3 regions of the Paenibacillus hamazuiensis genome follow, and region 3 is predicted to be linked to each of the others. Evidence: riboswitches for the same ligand, from Rfam matches in the RefSeq annotation. Region 3 holds a riboswitch; each other region holds the start of a gene.

The links. A riboswitch is a leader RNA that binds a small molecule or an ion and turns the genes downstream of it on or off. The one in region 3 is predicted to bind cobalamin.
Region 1: another riboswitch for cobalamin. It lies ahead of cobT (nicotinate-nucleotide--dimethylbenzimidazole phosphoribosyltransferase); the one in region 3 lies ahead of MYS68_RS25770 (S-layer homology domain-containing protein).
Region 2: another riboswitch for cobalamin. It lies ahead of nrdI (class Ib ribonucleoside-diphosphate reductase assembly flavoprotein NrdI); the one in region 3 lies ahead of MYS68_RS25770 (S-layer homology domain-containing protein).

Annotation. Positions count from the first base shown of each region.
Region 1 covers NZ_JALRMO010000001.1:7,846,925-7,851,980, reverse strand. The annotation lists gene cobJ (precorrin-3B C(17)-methyltransferase) at 1-697, opposite strand, end outside; gene bluB (5,6-dimethylbenzimidazole synthase) at 737-1,414, opposite strand; partial or broken gene cobT (nicotinate-nucleotide--dimethylbenzimidazole phosphoribosyltransferase) at 1,814-2,827, opposite strand; cobalamin riboswitch at 3,100-3,294, opposite strand; gene MYS68_RS34635 (aldo/keto reductase) at 3,864-4,844, shown strand; gene MYS68_RS34630 (ABC transporter permease) at 4,919-5,056, opposite strand, start outside.
Region 2 covers NZ_JALRMO010000001.1:5,285,545-5,290,600, reverse strand. The annotation lists gene MYS68_RS22900 (HupE/UreJ family protein) at 1-71, opposite strand, end outside; gene MYS68_RS22895 (HoxN/HupN/NixA family nickel/cobalt transporter) at 89-1,123, opposite strand; cobalamin riboswitch at 1,281-1,491, shown strand; gene nrdI (class Ib ribonucleoside-diphosphate reductase assembly flavoprotein NrdI) at 1,640-1,999, shown strand; gene nrdE (class 1b ribonucleoside-diphosphate reductase subunit alpha) at 1,986-4,070, shown strand; gene nrdF (class 1b ribonucleoside-diphosphate reductase subunit beta) at 4,099-5,056, shown strand, end outside.
Region 3 covers NZ_JALRMO010000001.1:5,931,892-5,936,947, forward strand. The annotation lists gene MYS68_RS25770 (S-layer homology domain-containing protein) at 1-1,687, opposite strand, end outside; cobalamin riboswitch at 1,919-2,125, opposite strand; gene MYS68_RS25775 (NAD(P)/FAD-dependent oxidoreductase) at 2,502-3,404, shown strand; gene MYS68_RS25780 (MFS transporter) at 3,681-5,056, opposite strand, start outside.

The DNA.
Region 1 (5,056 bases), 1.9 Mb from region 3:
TGCCGATAATGACAGTCGTCAGCATCCCGATATCGTGATCCAGCATCGCCCCAAGCGTCGTCATAACGACTTGCTGACGGTCGCGGTATGCGCTTTTGACCAGGCCGACCGGCGTATCCGGCGAGCGGTGCCTCAGCAATATCCGCTGCGTCTCCACGATCTGCCGGGTGCGCCGGCCGCTGCGCGGATTGTACAGCGCGATGATAAAGTCGGCGGCCGCCGCGGCTTCAACCCGCTTCGCGATAAGCTCCCACGGCGTCAAATGGTCGCTCAGGCTGATCGTGCACGCGTCGTGCATAACCGGCGCCCCAAGCAAGGACGCACACGAATTGATCGCCGAAATGCCGGGAATGACCTCGACTTCCACCCCGTTCGCAGGGTTCCACCGCTTCCCGATCAGCACCTCGTAGACGAGGCCGGCCATGCCGTACACTCCGGCGTCGCCGCTCGAAATGACGGCTACCTTTTTGCCCATTTCCGCCTGCCGGACCGCTTCCTGGGCACGGCTCACCTCCTCCGTCATACCTGTACGGACGATTTCCTGATCGGTCAGCAGCCCGCGGATCAGGTCAACGTACGTGTTGTACCCGATTATGACCTCGCTCTCCTCAATCGCTTTCCGCGCCCGCTCGGTAATATGCTCGAACGATCCCGGCCCGAACCCGATGATGAGCAGCTTGCCTCTTTTTTCAGCCATCGCAAATCCCTCCTTCTATCAAATTCCCCGTTCGCAAAATCACTTTTCTCCCCAACGCTCGGCGTAAATAAGCTCCTTCAGATCAAGCCGCTTGCGCCAATTGGCCGTCTCGAGCAGCGGCTTCTCCGGAAATTCGTCCGTATAACCGACCGAGAGAAGCGCCACCGGATCGATGTGCGGCGGTATATCGAGAATGTGGCGAATATCCTGCTTTTTATAAAAGCTGACCCACCCGACCGCAAGCCCCTCGGCTCGAGCAGCCAGCCATAAATTTTGAATCGCGCAGGAAACGGAGGCGAGATCCGTTTCCGGAATCGAATTGCGCCCGAGTACGTGCAGGCCGCCCCGCGTCGGGTCCAGCGTCACGCACAGCGTGATCGGCGCTTCCGTGAGCGCTTCGATCTTCAGCCGGGCAAACTTTTGCGCCTGCTCGCCTTCGTAATGGAGCAGCAGCGCCCGCCGCTCTTTGTCCGCGGCCTGGCGCAGCCGCTCCTTCGTCTCCTGCGACTTCACGACGATAAAATTCCACGGCTGCATAAATCCGACCGACGGCGCATGATGCGCCGCCTGCAGAAGCCGGAGCAGCAGCTCCTCCGGCAGCGGATCCGGGCGGAACGAGCGGATGTCCCTCCGCTGCTCGATCGCTTTGTACACCGCCGCTTTCTCGGCGGCGGTAAAGGGATGGGCCGCAGCAGCGCCTCCCGGCGCCGGTGCGATTATTGGCGCGGCGCTTCCGGCCGGATCGGCCTCTTTCGCCTGCGCGCCGGCGATCGGCTGTCCCGCTTCGCCAACGCCAAACGAGGCGTCAGCCGAAGCACCCCCGAACATCCCGGCGGCTGCCGCTCCCATTCCGTGCCCATCAGACTGATCACGCCTTGCTTCCGCAACCGGCCGATCCGCCGCCTGTCCGCCGAACGGATCGCCCTCCATCGCCGCGGCTGCCTTCCGCTCCGCTTCGGCCAACGGCGAACCGCCGTCCGGCCCCGAAGCCATCCCGCGCTCCCCGGACCCGGCGGCAAGTATCTTGCTGCCCCGATACACCTCCCGTACGTGCGGCGCCGGATAGAGCGCGTACTCCTCCGGCTCCGGAGCGGGGCTCGGAAGTCCGAGATCGGCGAACGTCGCCATCTCTTCCGCGAGGCGCACAGCCGCATCGAACAGCGGAAAAGCAAGCGCCGCTCCCGTCCCCTCGCCGAGCCTCATGCCCAGGTGAAGCGCAGGAGCAAGGCCCAGCTCCTCGAGCATAACGCGGTGCGCAGGCTCCGCCGATACATGCGAGGCGAACATGAAATCGCGGCAGCGCGGCTCCAGCCTGTACGCAGCCAAGGCGGCGGCACCGGTAATGACGCCGTCGACGACGACCGCGAGGCGGCGCGACGCCGCACCGAGAATGACGCCGGCCAGCCCGGCGATTTCGAGCCCGCCGACCTTCGCGATGACGTCGATCACGTCGCACGCATCCGGCGCATTCACGCGGATCGCCCGCTCGATCACTTGCGCCTTCGCCTCCAGCGCCGCATCGTCCAGCCCCGTCCCGCGTCCTGTCAGCTCGCGCACCGGCCTCCCGGTGAACACCGCCGCCATCGCCGTGCTCGGGGTCGTGTTGCCGATGCCCATTTCGCCGAGGCCGATCATCGCAGCGCCTCCGTCCGCCAGCGCCTCGGCCGTTTCAATACCGATGCGGATCGCCTCCGCTGCCTCGCGCCGGGACATCGCCGGACCAAGGGCCATATTGGCGGTTCCTCCGCGCACCCGGCGCGATTCGATTCCTTCCGGCGCCTCCTCCAGACGGCTGCCGACATCGACCACCCGCACCTGCGCCCCGGTCAGCCGCGCAAGCACATTGACCGCTGCCGCCCCCCGGGCAAAATTGCCGATCATAAGCCCTGTCACCGAGGCAGGATAGGCGCTGACGCCCTCTTCCGTCACCCCGTGATCGCCGCACATGACAACAATCGCTTTTCGTCCGATTTGCGGCTTGTCGGTCGCCTGAATGCCGGCAAGCGCCACCGCGATGTCCTCCAGCGCACCCAAGCTGCCCGGCGGCTTCGTCAAATCGTTCATACGCATGCGCATGCGGCGCATCGCCACCGAATCCAACCGTCCGATCCGGTCCAGTACCTTCGTCAATGTCTCCAAGACGATCTTCCTTCCTGTTTACTGGGTACAGCATGCAGCAGCCCACACTTTTAAGCCAAACGCCTCTCCGCCTTTCTCGTCGAACCGCACGGAGGAAGCCCCTTTTGCCCATGAAAAAAGGCACCTCCATTGGAGATGCCCAGCGCTCAAGAAATACGTATAAGTTAGCAAAGTCGTGCTCCCGCCGCAAAAACTTGTCTGCTCGACAAGCCGGACAGAGCTGCACTGCCGCCTTACACCTCCCTAATTACGCGTAGGTTCCAATGGTGCTGTCGGAACAGGCAGGTCTCCTGACTTGCGGATCATGGCCATTGCCCCTTGCCTTCCCATTTCGCAGATCGAAACAGTGGCGTTCGGAGCGGCTCCTCGCTTACAGTGGCGCGACCGTACCGGATTTTCACCGGTTTCCCTATTAAGTCGAGTCCGATAAACTCGACACCCATTCCCAAAAAAATATATTCGATTTTGTGCTTAAAATATACCACGAACTTCGGAAAAGCGTCCACCGTATTTTGCTAAAACCTCCCCACCTAGCGATAGAAGCGAGCTTCCTTCGACAGGACACTGCAGCCAGAGTAAGGCGTTCGCACGAAATCGCGGGCGGCTCAGCGCTCACAAAATAAAGGAACTCACGTTCGCTATTTGCCGGAAAATGATATATCTGAAAAAATAGAGGAACTGAGATGCGCTAAATCGGTGGAAAATGGCAATTGTATAGAGCAAACAGGCAAATAACACATCTGAGTTCCGCTAATTTCCAAAAATGATCGAAATCGGCCCACTTAGCGAACCTCAGTTCCTCTATATTCCCGCTTAAGCTGATAACATCTTACACAAGCGGGCTGCCCCCGCCGTTCAGTCACCGCCACGCAAGTCGGTTAACGCAACGCCTCGGGCATGGATCGGCACTCACCTTCAAGTGACTAAATATCCCCGGCGACACTATCTTTACTGCATTTGCGTACTTTAAGAAACAGGCCGGTCCGCGTATGATGGAATTGAAGATATTTCCTGAGGAGGTTTGGTTATGGAATATGCTTATCTCGGAAAATCGGGACTTAAGGTGAGCAGGCTGTGCCTCGGCACGATGAACTTCGGCGTCGATACCGACGAGAAGGAAGCGTACCGGATTATGGACGCCGCGCTCGACGCCGGAGTCAACTTCTTCGATACGGCCAACGTATACGGCGGCCCGGGAGCCCGCGGCAAAACGGAGGAAATCATCGGTCGCTGGTTCGCCCAGGGCGGCGGACGCCGGGAGAAGGTCGTGCTTGCCACCAAGGTGTACGGCGATATGGAAGATCCGAACGACGGCCCCAACGCGCCGCGCGGGTTATCCGCTTACAAAATCCGCCGCCACCTGGAGGCGTCGCTGCGCCGGCTGCAAACCGACCATATCGAGCTGTACCAAATGCACCATGTCGACCGCAACGTCTCGTGGGACGAATTGTGGAACGCTTTTCAAACCCATATAGCACAAGGTAAAATCAGCTACGTCGGGGCCAGCAATTTCGCCGGACGCGACCTGGTCAAAGCGCAATACGAAGCCAAAGCCCGCCATTTCCTCGGCCTCGTATCCGAGCAGCATAAATACAGCCTGCTCTGCCGCCTGCCGGAGCTCGAAGTGCTCCCCGCCGCCGAAGAGCACGGCATCGGCGTCATCGCCTGGAGCCCGCTCGACGGGGGCCTTCTTGGCGGCAACGCCTTGAACCCGGCGCAGGGTTCAAGAAGCGCGCGCAGCGTGGAGCGGGTGGAGCGGCATCGCGGCCAATTGGAGGCGTTCGGCAAGCTTTGCCGGGAGCTCGGCGAGAGCGAAGCCAACGTGGCGCTCGCCTGGACGCTCGTGCATCCGGCCATGACCGCGCCGATCATCGGCCCCCGCACGCTGGAGCAGTTCCAAAACACGCTGCGCGTCGTGGAGCTGAAGCTGGACGAGGACGTGCTGAAGCGGCTGGACGAGATTTTCCCGGGGCCCGGAGGAGAAGCCCCCAAAGCTTACGCCTGGTAAACGAAACCGCAAACCTTGTCCGAAGCAGAAACGCCAAGCCCATATGTCATGGCTTGGCGTTTTGTCGTTTTTCTCTACCCGGCGACATCTCGCTTCGTAAACAGCGCCCAGGCGACCGCATAAAAAACAACCCAATATATAACGAGCATCGCCACGGAAAACCCGAGCGACATCCCCGGCAGCAGCGGCTTTCCGCCGTAAAAATACGGCTC
Region 2 (5,056 bases), 650 kb from region 3:
CCCCATCCGAGGGGCAGCGCCGCCAAGAGCCATATGCCTGCGCGAAGCAGACGGAACAGACGGGTCAGCATGTTATCGTTATGCTCCTTTAAGCGTCAAGAGAACTCCAGCGTTCCTCCAGCCGGAACCATTTCCATATGGCGACGGAGACGGCCCACGCCAGCACGAACAATGCGACCAGCATATAGCCGAGCGTGCCGAAGTCGATGTTTTGGACCTGGTCCCAGATGCCGCCGGACAGGCCGAGCTTCTCGGAAACGACTTGAACCAGCTCGATCGTGCCGATCAAGAGAGCGGCTACGACGGCCAGCGCGGTGACCGACAAATTATAGTATAACTTTCGCATAGGAGTATTGAAAGCCCAGCGGTAAGCCCTGTTCATGAAAATGCCGTCGGCGGTGTCCATCAGGCTCATCCCCGCAGCAAACAGCAGCGGAAACGACAATATGCCGAGCACGGGCAGCTGATCCTGGGCCGCTCCGGCCGATATCGCCAGCAGCGCGATTTCGCTTGCCGTATCGAAGCCGAGGCCGAATAAAAAACCGAGCGGATACACGTGCCAGCTCCGGCTCACGAACCGGTACAGCGGGCTCAGCAGGCGGGAGAAAAATCCGCGCGACTGCAGCAGCTGCTCGAACTCGTCGGGCCCGCTGCTTCCTTTGCGGTACTGGCGAAACAGCCGGAACAGATTGATTAAAATGACCAGGTTGATGATGCCGATGATCACAAGGAAAGCGCCGGATACCGAAGCGCCGATCATGCCGCCGATTTCCTGCATTTCCGGCATTTCCTCCTGCACCCAGTGGACGGAGAGCGCCGTGGCGATCGCCATCAGAAACACTACGCTAGAATGACCGAGAGAAAAATAAAAGCCGACTCCGAGGGCGTTTTTCTTTTGCTCGACGAGCTTGCGGACCGTATTGTCGATAGCTGCGATATGATCGACGTCAAACGCGTGGCGCAGTCCCAGAGTATAGGCGAGCAGCCCCATTCCCCACAGTCCCGGATGCTGCCGCGCAGCGACGAACAAAAAGGCGATGCCCGCCACGTGCAGCAGTGCGACGACTCCGGCGTAGCCGAGCCAGGAGCCTTGTTTTGCGGCATTATGCCGATTTTTTCGCAAAAAGATCCACCTTCTCCCGAAACTTCGTGTTACGAATCGTTTTCAATGTAACACAGATTGCCTTTAGTGTGAAGATAATGGGAGGAATCTTTTTCTACCAATGCTCCGAAATAGATTGACAAATACAATATATTGATATAAATTTAAATTCACTAACTACATATGGTTTTGAATAGGTGCGATTCGACCGTTAAACGACGAATCGCTTAAAAGGGAAGCCGGTGAGAAGCCGGCGCGGTCCCGCCACTGTAAGAGAGGAGTATCGGTCCGGGCAGCCACTGGCATTGTCTTGTCGGACAAGCCGGGAAGGCGGACCTTACGTACGTTGAACCTCGAGCCAGGAGACCTGCCTGTTCATAGATACACACCCTGCGGAGAACAGGAAGGTGTTCGCTTCGTCCAAGACGCAAGTGCGCATTTGTTGCGTGCACGTACTGGCGCATTCGGCCCTTCTTTGCCGGATGCGCTTTTTCATTCGGGTGAATTCTTCGCGAATGCCGGAAGGAGACGAGAGATTTGCTCATTGTTTATGATTCCAAGACGGGAAATGTCCGGCGGTTTGTCGGCAAGCTGGATATGCCCGCGGTACAAATCGAAGAGCAATTGACGGTGGACGAGCCGTTCGTGCTCGTTACATATACGACCGGGTTCGGTCAGGTGCCGGATAAGGTGGCCGCTTTTCTGAAAAGAAACCATCGCCGTCTCGTCGGCGTATCGGCCAGCGGCAACCGCAACTGGGGCGAAGGCTTTGCGCGGAGCGCGGACCGGATCGCCCGCGAGTACGGAGTGCCGGTGCTGAGCAAATTCGAGCTGTCCGGAACAAGCGGCGATGTGGAAAAATTTAAGAGAGAGGTGAGCCTCGTTGCGGCACATTGAATTAAACAACTTGCTTATGCGAAGAGGAACGGACGGATTTTTCCAATTGGATAAAGATAAGGAAGCCGTTCGGGCTTTCATGGAAGAAGTACATACGAAGAGCATGCGCTTTGCCGATACGGCGTCTAAAATTCGCTACATGATCGACAACGACTACTATGAGAATGTGTACGAGCGGTATTCGCAGGCCGATGTGGAGGAGATTTTTGCGATCGCGCACGGCTACGGCTTCGAATTTCCTTCCTATATGGCGGCGTCGAAATTTTATACCGATTATGCGATGAAAAGCAACGACCGCTCGCTGTATCTCGAGCATTATCCCGACCGGGTGGCGATCGTCGCCCTGCATCTCGCCCGCGGCGATATGAGCGCGGCGAGGGCGCTCGCTTCGGCGATGATGGAGCAGCGGCTGCAGCCGGCCACGCCGACGTTTCTGAATGCGGGCAAAAGCCGGCGCGGCGAGATGGTGTCCTGCTTCCTGCTCGAAATGGACGATTCGCTGAATTCGATCAACTTCATCCTTGGCGTCTGCATGCAGCTTTCGAAAATCGGGGGCGGCGTCGCCGTCAATCTGTCGAAGCTGCGCGGCCGGGGAGAGCCGATCAAAGGCGTGGAAGGCGCGGCGAAAGGCATTATGCCGGTGCTGAAGCTGATGGAGGACGCGTTTTCCTACGCGGATCAGATGGGGCAGCGCAGAGGTTCCGGAGCGGCGTATTACAACATTTTCGGCTGGGATGTCATGGAGTTTCTCGACAGCAAGAAAATTAACGCCGACGAGAAAACGCGCCTGAAGACGCTGTCGATCGGACTCATCGTGCCGGATAAGTTTTACAAGCTTGCCGAGGAAAACAAGCCGCTTCACGTGTTCGCTCCGTATACGGTCCGTCAGGCTTACGGCGTGCATTTGGACGATATGGACATGGACGAGATGTACGACACCCTGCTCGCCGACGACCGCGTGCGCAAGAAAGCGGTCATGAGCGCGCGGGATATGCTGGTCAAGATCGCCACGATCCAGCTCGAATCCGGCTACCCGTACATCATGAACAAAAGCAACGCCAACCGCGTGCATGCATTGAAAAATCTCGGTTCGATCAAGATGTCGAACCTGTGCACGGAAATTTTCCAGCTGCAGGAAACGTCGGAAATCGGCGATTACGGCGTGGCCGATCTGATCCGCAGAGATATAAGCTGCAATCTTGCGTCCCTTAACATCGTCAATGTGATGGAACGGAAAAAGATCAAGGAATCGGTGCACGAAGGGATGATCGCCTTAACGGCGGTCAGCGACATGACGAGTGTCGCCAATGCGCCGGGCGTAGCGAAAGCGAACCGCGAGCTGCATTCGGTCGGACTCGGCGCGATGAATTTGCACGGCTATTTGGCGAAAAACCAAATCGCGTACGAAAGCGAAGAAGCGAAAGATTTCGCCCGCACTTTTTTCATGACGATGAACTTCCACTCGCTGGAAAAAAGCATGGACATCGCCAAAACAACCGGCATCACGTTTGACGGCTTCGAGCGGTCGGACTATGCGAGCGGAGTCTATTTCGACCGGTATACGGAAACCGACTTCCGCCCGGTAACGGACAAGGTAAAGCAGCTGTTCGAGGGCATTCATGTCCCGTCTCCGGAAGATTGGAGGAAGCTGAAGGAAGCGGTGCGGGCTCACGGGCTGTACCACGCCTACCGGATGGCGATTGCTCCGACGCAAAGCATTTCCTACATCCAGAACGCGACGTCCAGCGTCATGCCGGTAGTGGAGACGATCGAAACGCGGACTTACGCCAATTCGACGACTTACTATCCGATGCCGTATTTGAGCCCTGATAATTACTTTTTCTATAAATCGGCTTACCAAATGAATCAGTTCAAAGTGTTGGATCTGATCGCGGAAATCCAGGCACACGTCGATCAGGGAATATCGACCGTGCTTCACGTCAACAGCGACGTCACGACGAGGGAGCTCGCCCGCTATTACATTTACGCGGCGAAAAAAGGCTTGAAGTCGCTGTATTACACCCGGACGAACCGCTTGTCCGTTGAGGAGTGCGTCAGCTGCTCCGTATAAGATACATACAGAAATGGGAGAGACAAGGATGAGTTCTTGGAAAGCTGTGAATTGGAACCGCCCGGACGACGATTTTTCGATCACGTTCTGGAATCAAAATATTATGCAGTTTTGGACGGACGAGGAAATTCCGCTCTCCGACGACAAGATGTCGTGGCTGACTTTGAGTGAGGCTGAGCGAGAATTATACATGAAGGTGCTCGGAGGGCTGACGCTGCTCGATACGGTGCAGGGCGGAGTCGGCATGCCGAAAATACTCGAGCATGTGGAAGGGCTGCAGCGCAAGGCGGTGCTCGGGTTTATGGGCATGATGGAGCAGATCCATGCGAAATCGTACAGCAGCATTTTTACAACGCTGGCGACGACCGAAGAAATCGACAGCGTCTTTCGCTGGGTCGAAAACAACCGCTTCCTGCAGATCAAGGCGGAGACGATATCGCAGTATTACAACGGCATCGAAACGCGCAAGGACTTGTATTTGGCGATGGCGGCGTCGGTGTTGCTGGAAAGCTACCTGTTTTACAGCGGCTTTTTTTATCCGCTGTATTTGGCCGGGCAGGGCAAAATGACAAGCAGCGGCGAAATCATCGACCTTATTTTGCGCGATGAAAGCATTCACGGGCTGTATGTCGGCCTGCTTGCTCAAGAAGTGTATGCGCAGCTGGAGCCGGATGAGCAGCAGGCGGCTTACGAGACGCTCTGCGGTCTTCTCCGTTACTTGCACAGCAACGAAGAGCAGTACACGGAGGAGCTGTATACCGCCATCGGGCTTGCGGACGAGGTGAAGGCTTTTCTGCGCTATAACGCGAACAAAGCGATGATGAACCTCGGGCTGGAGCCGCTGTTCCCGGACGAGGAGATCAACCCGATCGTCTTCAACGGCATCAGCACGCGGACGAAGCAGCACGATTTCTTTTCCAAGAAAGGGAACGGGTACGTTCGCACCATTCATGTCGAGCCGCTGAAGGACAGCGATTTTCAGTTCG
Region 3 (5,056 bases):
CGCTATCCAGCAAATTCGTGAAATAAGCTTTTCCGGACGCATGTGTCGCCGAAGAACCTTCGATCCGGACGATGGCCGGATCGGAAGGAAGCGAGCCGATCATCACCGTCGCGGAGTCCGTGACGATTTTCGGAGCCGTTCCGGTGCGGTATCCCGTTACTTCCGCCTTATACGTGCCGCCGGGAAGACCGTCCGGGAACAGCGCTATGCCTTGGGCGTCCGTTTCCACCTTTTTGCCGCCGAGCTCCACATAAACGCTGGATGCCACGGTTACGTCTTCCCGGTTGTACACCCAGTTCCACACCGACTGCTGCACCTTCACCTGGAACGCTTGGCCGGCCACCGGCAGCGCCGGAGTAACCTCGATCGACTTGACCAGCGCGGTATCATATCCGCTGTAGTACAAATAAATTTCGTCGCCGCTGCGCAGCTCGTAATCATACAAGCCGAGCATGTTGGTGTTGGTGTAATCCCATACGCCTTGTCGCTTGACGTTATAATACCAATAAGTGCCGCCGCTGCCGGAAATCCCGTTTACCGATAAGAAAAAATGCTCCGGCGTTTCTTCATATTTGATACCCGCAATTTTTAACACCTGGGTTACCGCCTCGTAAGCGGTCTTTGCCGTAGCGTAGCCATCGGCGATCACTTTGTCCGGCCCGACGACACGGACGGCAGCGTTCACAGCCCCGGTCGTTCCTCCATTGCCGGAGCTTAGGACGGCTTCATACGATCCGCTGTTGCCGCCGGTAAACGCCTCATAGGCGGCCAGCGCCATCAAGGACTGCCCGGTCGCTCCCGCGCCGGAAGGGCCGCCGGTCACATGGGCGAACCCGCCGTCGCTTTGCCGGTAGCTGAACAAATAGCTGAGCGGATTGCCGCCTGCCTTCGTAAAGTCCGTACTGCGGGCGTCGACGCCGGCGGCGGACAACGCCATGATCACCTGCGCGGCGCTCTCCGAGCTTTCGCCGATCCCCTTTTCCGAAAAACCGCCGTTCGTCAGTTGGACTGCCGACAGCCAGTCGACGCCTTCGTCAATCGCCTGCTGTACGCCGGGCAGCGATTTGTATGCGGACAATGCGCCGATGGCGGATGCGGTAATATCTACGCTGCTCACTCCACCGGCCGCAAGCGGCCAGCCGCCGTCCTCATTTTGTTGCTGGATCAGCCAGGCTGCGATTTTATCGGCGCTCCATTTCGCGTTTTGCGGAATGCCGTATGTACCGCTGCTCAGGGCAAGCAGCGAGTAAATCGCGCCGTTCGTGCCCTGCGCCGTCATCGCATCGTTATCATAAATGCTTTGGATAAAATTCAGCGTCGTCTTGCCGGCCGCAATCTGCTCCGGGTTGCCTCCCGCCGCTTTCACGCCCAGCGCAATCCGGGCATAGTCGGTGACGTTGCTGTAGCGGCCGCCGTTTTGCTCCAGTTGGGCGCTGATCGCCGCCAAATACGAGACCGGAACCGGCTTCCCGGCTTTCGCCAGCGCATAGGCGTCCCAGTCCGTCAACGCGTTTCCGTCCACGGTCATGATATAACGTGCCGCGTCCTCCATCGCTTGCGGGACCGTGATCTGCCCCTTACCCGCTTCGTCCGCATACGCAGACGGCGTCCCGCCCAGCACGGACAGCAGCAGGCACCAGCTCAGCAGGATCAGGCCGGTCTTTTTTAAATAGGTACATCTCTTCATGTCTTGCAAATTCCCCTCTCTTTGTTGATAGCCTAAGCGAACCGAACGAATTCCCCAAAGCGAAACGGGCCTTTGCAGCGCATTCCTGACACTTTGGGGGCCCCGCATAATTTCCTAAACAGCAAAAAAGGCATCCCGGAGAAAGGGATGCCGAAATGATGCGCTGACAAACTTGCAGGCGAAGAATGTTCCTGACAGGCAGTCGTTCCCCTCTCCTATGTTCGCGTAGGCGGCGGTTCTCCCGGATAGGCAGATATCCTGACTTTGCGGATCGTAGCTGCTCTTCCGTCTTCCCGCCTCCTTGTGGAGACAGTGACCTGGTGGAAGACGCTCCCCGCTTACAGTGGCGCGACCGTGCCGGATTTTCACCGGACTTCCCTGTTTGCCGAAGGCATGGAGCCGCCGGCTCCCTCTTCGACATCTATCCGAGTATATTCAATTATTTTAAAAGGATACCACGAACCTTGCGGGCCGTCCAACCTTTTTTGCAAGCCTCGACTCATTGGAAAAATAAACCGGGAAAGCGGGATAAAACGGCATTTTGCTCCGGTCACTTCTTGTCTGCTTGACATACTACTGCCTTCAAGGATATTATAGATCCAATAAGTCCCCGATTCAAGACTGGGGGACTTGGCCCACGCCGCTTTAAGTGCGGATGGTCGTTTATCGGCAGCCGGCATATGAGATAGGCTATAGCGGCGCCGGTGTCCGTTCGGGTTCATTGCGCGGACTCGCCTTCCGGGTCGATCTGCTCGGGATGTCTAATTATGGACATAAAGAGTCTTTAATATCCAATTATAAGGAGCTGATTATGATGGTTTACGATTGCGCAATTATTGGCGGAGGACCTGCCGGTCTCAATGCTGCCCTCGTGCTTGGCCGAGCAAGACGAAGTATCGCTTTGATCGACAACAACCGGCCGCGAAATGCCGTTACGCATGCGTCCCACGGTTTTATTACGAGAGACGGCATTACGCCGTCCGAGTTCCGCCGCATTGCTTACGAGGAGGTGCTCCGGTATCCGTCTGTCGATCATTTGCAAACCGAAATCGTTTCCGTTCGCAAGCTGGAGTCCGGGTTCGAGCTGCTCGATTCGTCCGACGTTCGCGTTCAAGCGCGAAAGCTGATTCTCGCGACGGGCGTCAAGGAGATATTTCCGGACATCGAAGGCTTTTACCCGCTGTACGGAAAAAGCTTGTTTAACTGCCCTTATTGCGACGGGTGGGAACTGCGGGACCAACCTCTTGTCGTCGTTTCCGAACTGCCGACCTTTTTTCACTCGGCCAAGCTGCTCTTCAATTGGAGCAAGGATTTGGTCGTCTGCACAAACGGCCGGGCGCCTCTGACGGATGAACAAAAAAAGCAGCTCCAAGCCAAAGGCATTGTGGTCATGGAGCAGCGTATTGCGGCGTTCGTCGGTCAAAACGGGCGCTTGGAGCATGTCCGGTTCGCGGACGGAACCGAGATTCCGCGGGCCGGAGGTTTCGTGATTCCCCGATTCGTGCAAAGCGTACCGTTCGCGGAGCAGCTCGGCTGCGAAACAACGCCTATCGGCGGGATTGCGACCGATGAATGGGGACAAACCCATATCCCCGGCTTATTTGTCATTGGAGATGCTGCGTACATCGGGCCCTCTCAATTGGTGCTTGCCGCGGCGTCCGGCAGCCGGGTCGCCATGAGGATAAATACGGATTTGTCGGACGAGGAGTTTGAGTGAGCCTTTAAGAATCAGTACCTGCCTATAAGTATCGGCCACCCTCATCGATCTTTTTAGCGAACTATAGGGGGCTGTCGATTAATCTTGCGTTTTTTGCTTAAATTGCGCCCAAAAGGGTAAACTTGTAGCGGGAACAGTAGTACGCCTTCAGACAAACCTAATGATTTAGGGATTTATGAAAGCCTGTGTCGACGCGAGTCCAACCGTGGCCGACGAACTCATACAACCGGCAAAACAAGACCACGGACACAGAGGGCGAAAAGCGGATGGGCCAAGCTACTTCCCCATTGTCGGTACGGCGACCGCTTTCCGCTCCAATTTCCAGAACACCCACAGCATATCGGCAAGCGCGAGCAGCCCCAGGACAAAATACACCGCCCCAAACGTGGTAGGTTGCCCGAGCGAGGTGAAGTTCAGCGAACTTGCGTCAAACTCGATCGCTTTGGTCAGGACGGAGCCGCTGATCGCCCCAGCCAAAAAGTTAACCAGGTTGTAAACCCCCATTCCAATCCCGGTTTGCTCCCTCGGCAGAGAAGAAGAAACGGCTTTGGCCAGCGACGCCTGCATGAAGGTGAAAGCCACATTGACGAAGGGTAAAGCGCAGGCGATGATCCAGGGCGATAAGCCGTTCACTGCCGATAAACAAAGCAATCCGAAGGCCAGCATCGTGAGTGCGACGTACAGCGTATACTTGCTGCCGCGCCGGTCGGCCAGCTGCCCGCCGACCCTCCCGAGCAGCGCGGCCAGCATGGCGGCCGGGAACAGTACGAAGCCGATCGTTTGCGCGTCTAGGTTGTACAGTCCTTTTAACATGATGGGAGTCAGCAGAAAAACGCCGAAAACAGTAAAAAATCCGGTAAAGCTGACGACCAGTCCGTTCACAAAGCCGGATATGTAAAACAGCCTGAGTTGAATGAACGGATTGGGCGATTTGCCGGTCCTCCAAAGAAACAGCGCGGTGAGAACGACGCTTCCTAGCAGCCACAGGGCGCTGAACTGCGTTACGGCCAGCATGAATGCCGCTACTCCGCCACCGAGCAGGGCGGCTCCGACCAAGTCGACTTTTTCCCCGGACCGAACCTGTTCCTCAGGAAGCGACCGGCGAATAAGCGGCAGCACGACCGGGGCGGCCAGCGAGATCAGGAACAGGTAATTCCAACCCAAATGGCCCGCGATAAAGCCGCCTATAATCGGACCGAGTCCAGAGGAAAAGGCGATCGTCGATGCGATGACGCCCATCACCTTGCCCCGCTGCTCCGGCTGAAAAAAACGGACCGGGATCAGCATCACAAGCGCCGGCACGCAGGAAGCGCCTGCGGCCTGGACGAATCGGGCTATTAATACGAGCGCGTAGGAATTTGCGAAAAAACCGAAGGCGGAAGCCGCCGCAAAAAGCAGCAAGCCGATCGTGATCAGCCTTTTCAGCGGGTATTTGTCGGCCAGCTTGCCGAAAAGCAGCGACCCGAGCGCGTAAATGACCGAATATCCGGTGACGATCCAGCTGACCGCCGAGGGGCTTAAGCTGAAATCGGCGGCAATATCGGGCAGCGCCACGTTGAACATCGTCGCATTCATCACCGAAAAGAACAGCACAAAGCACAGCGCCGTGACGAGGCGGCCGGACGCGGCCGCTCCACCGGCGGTTGGCGGTC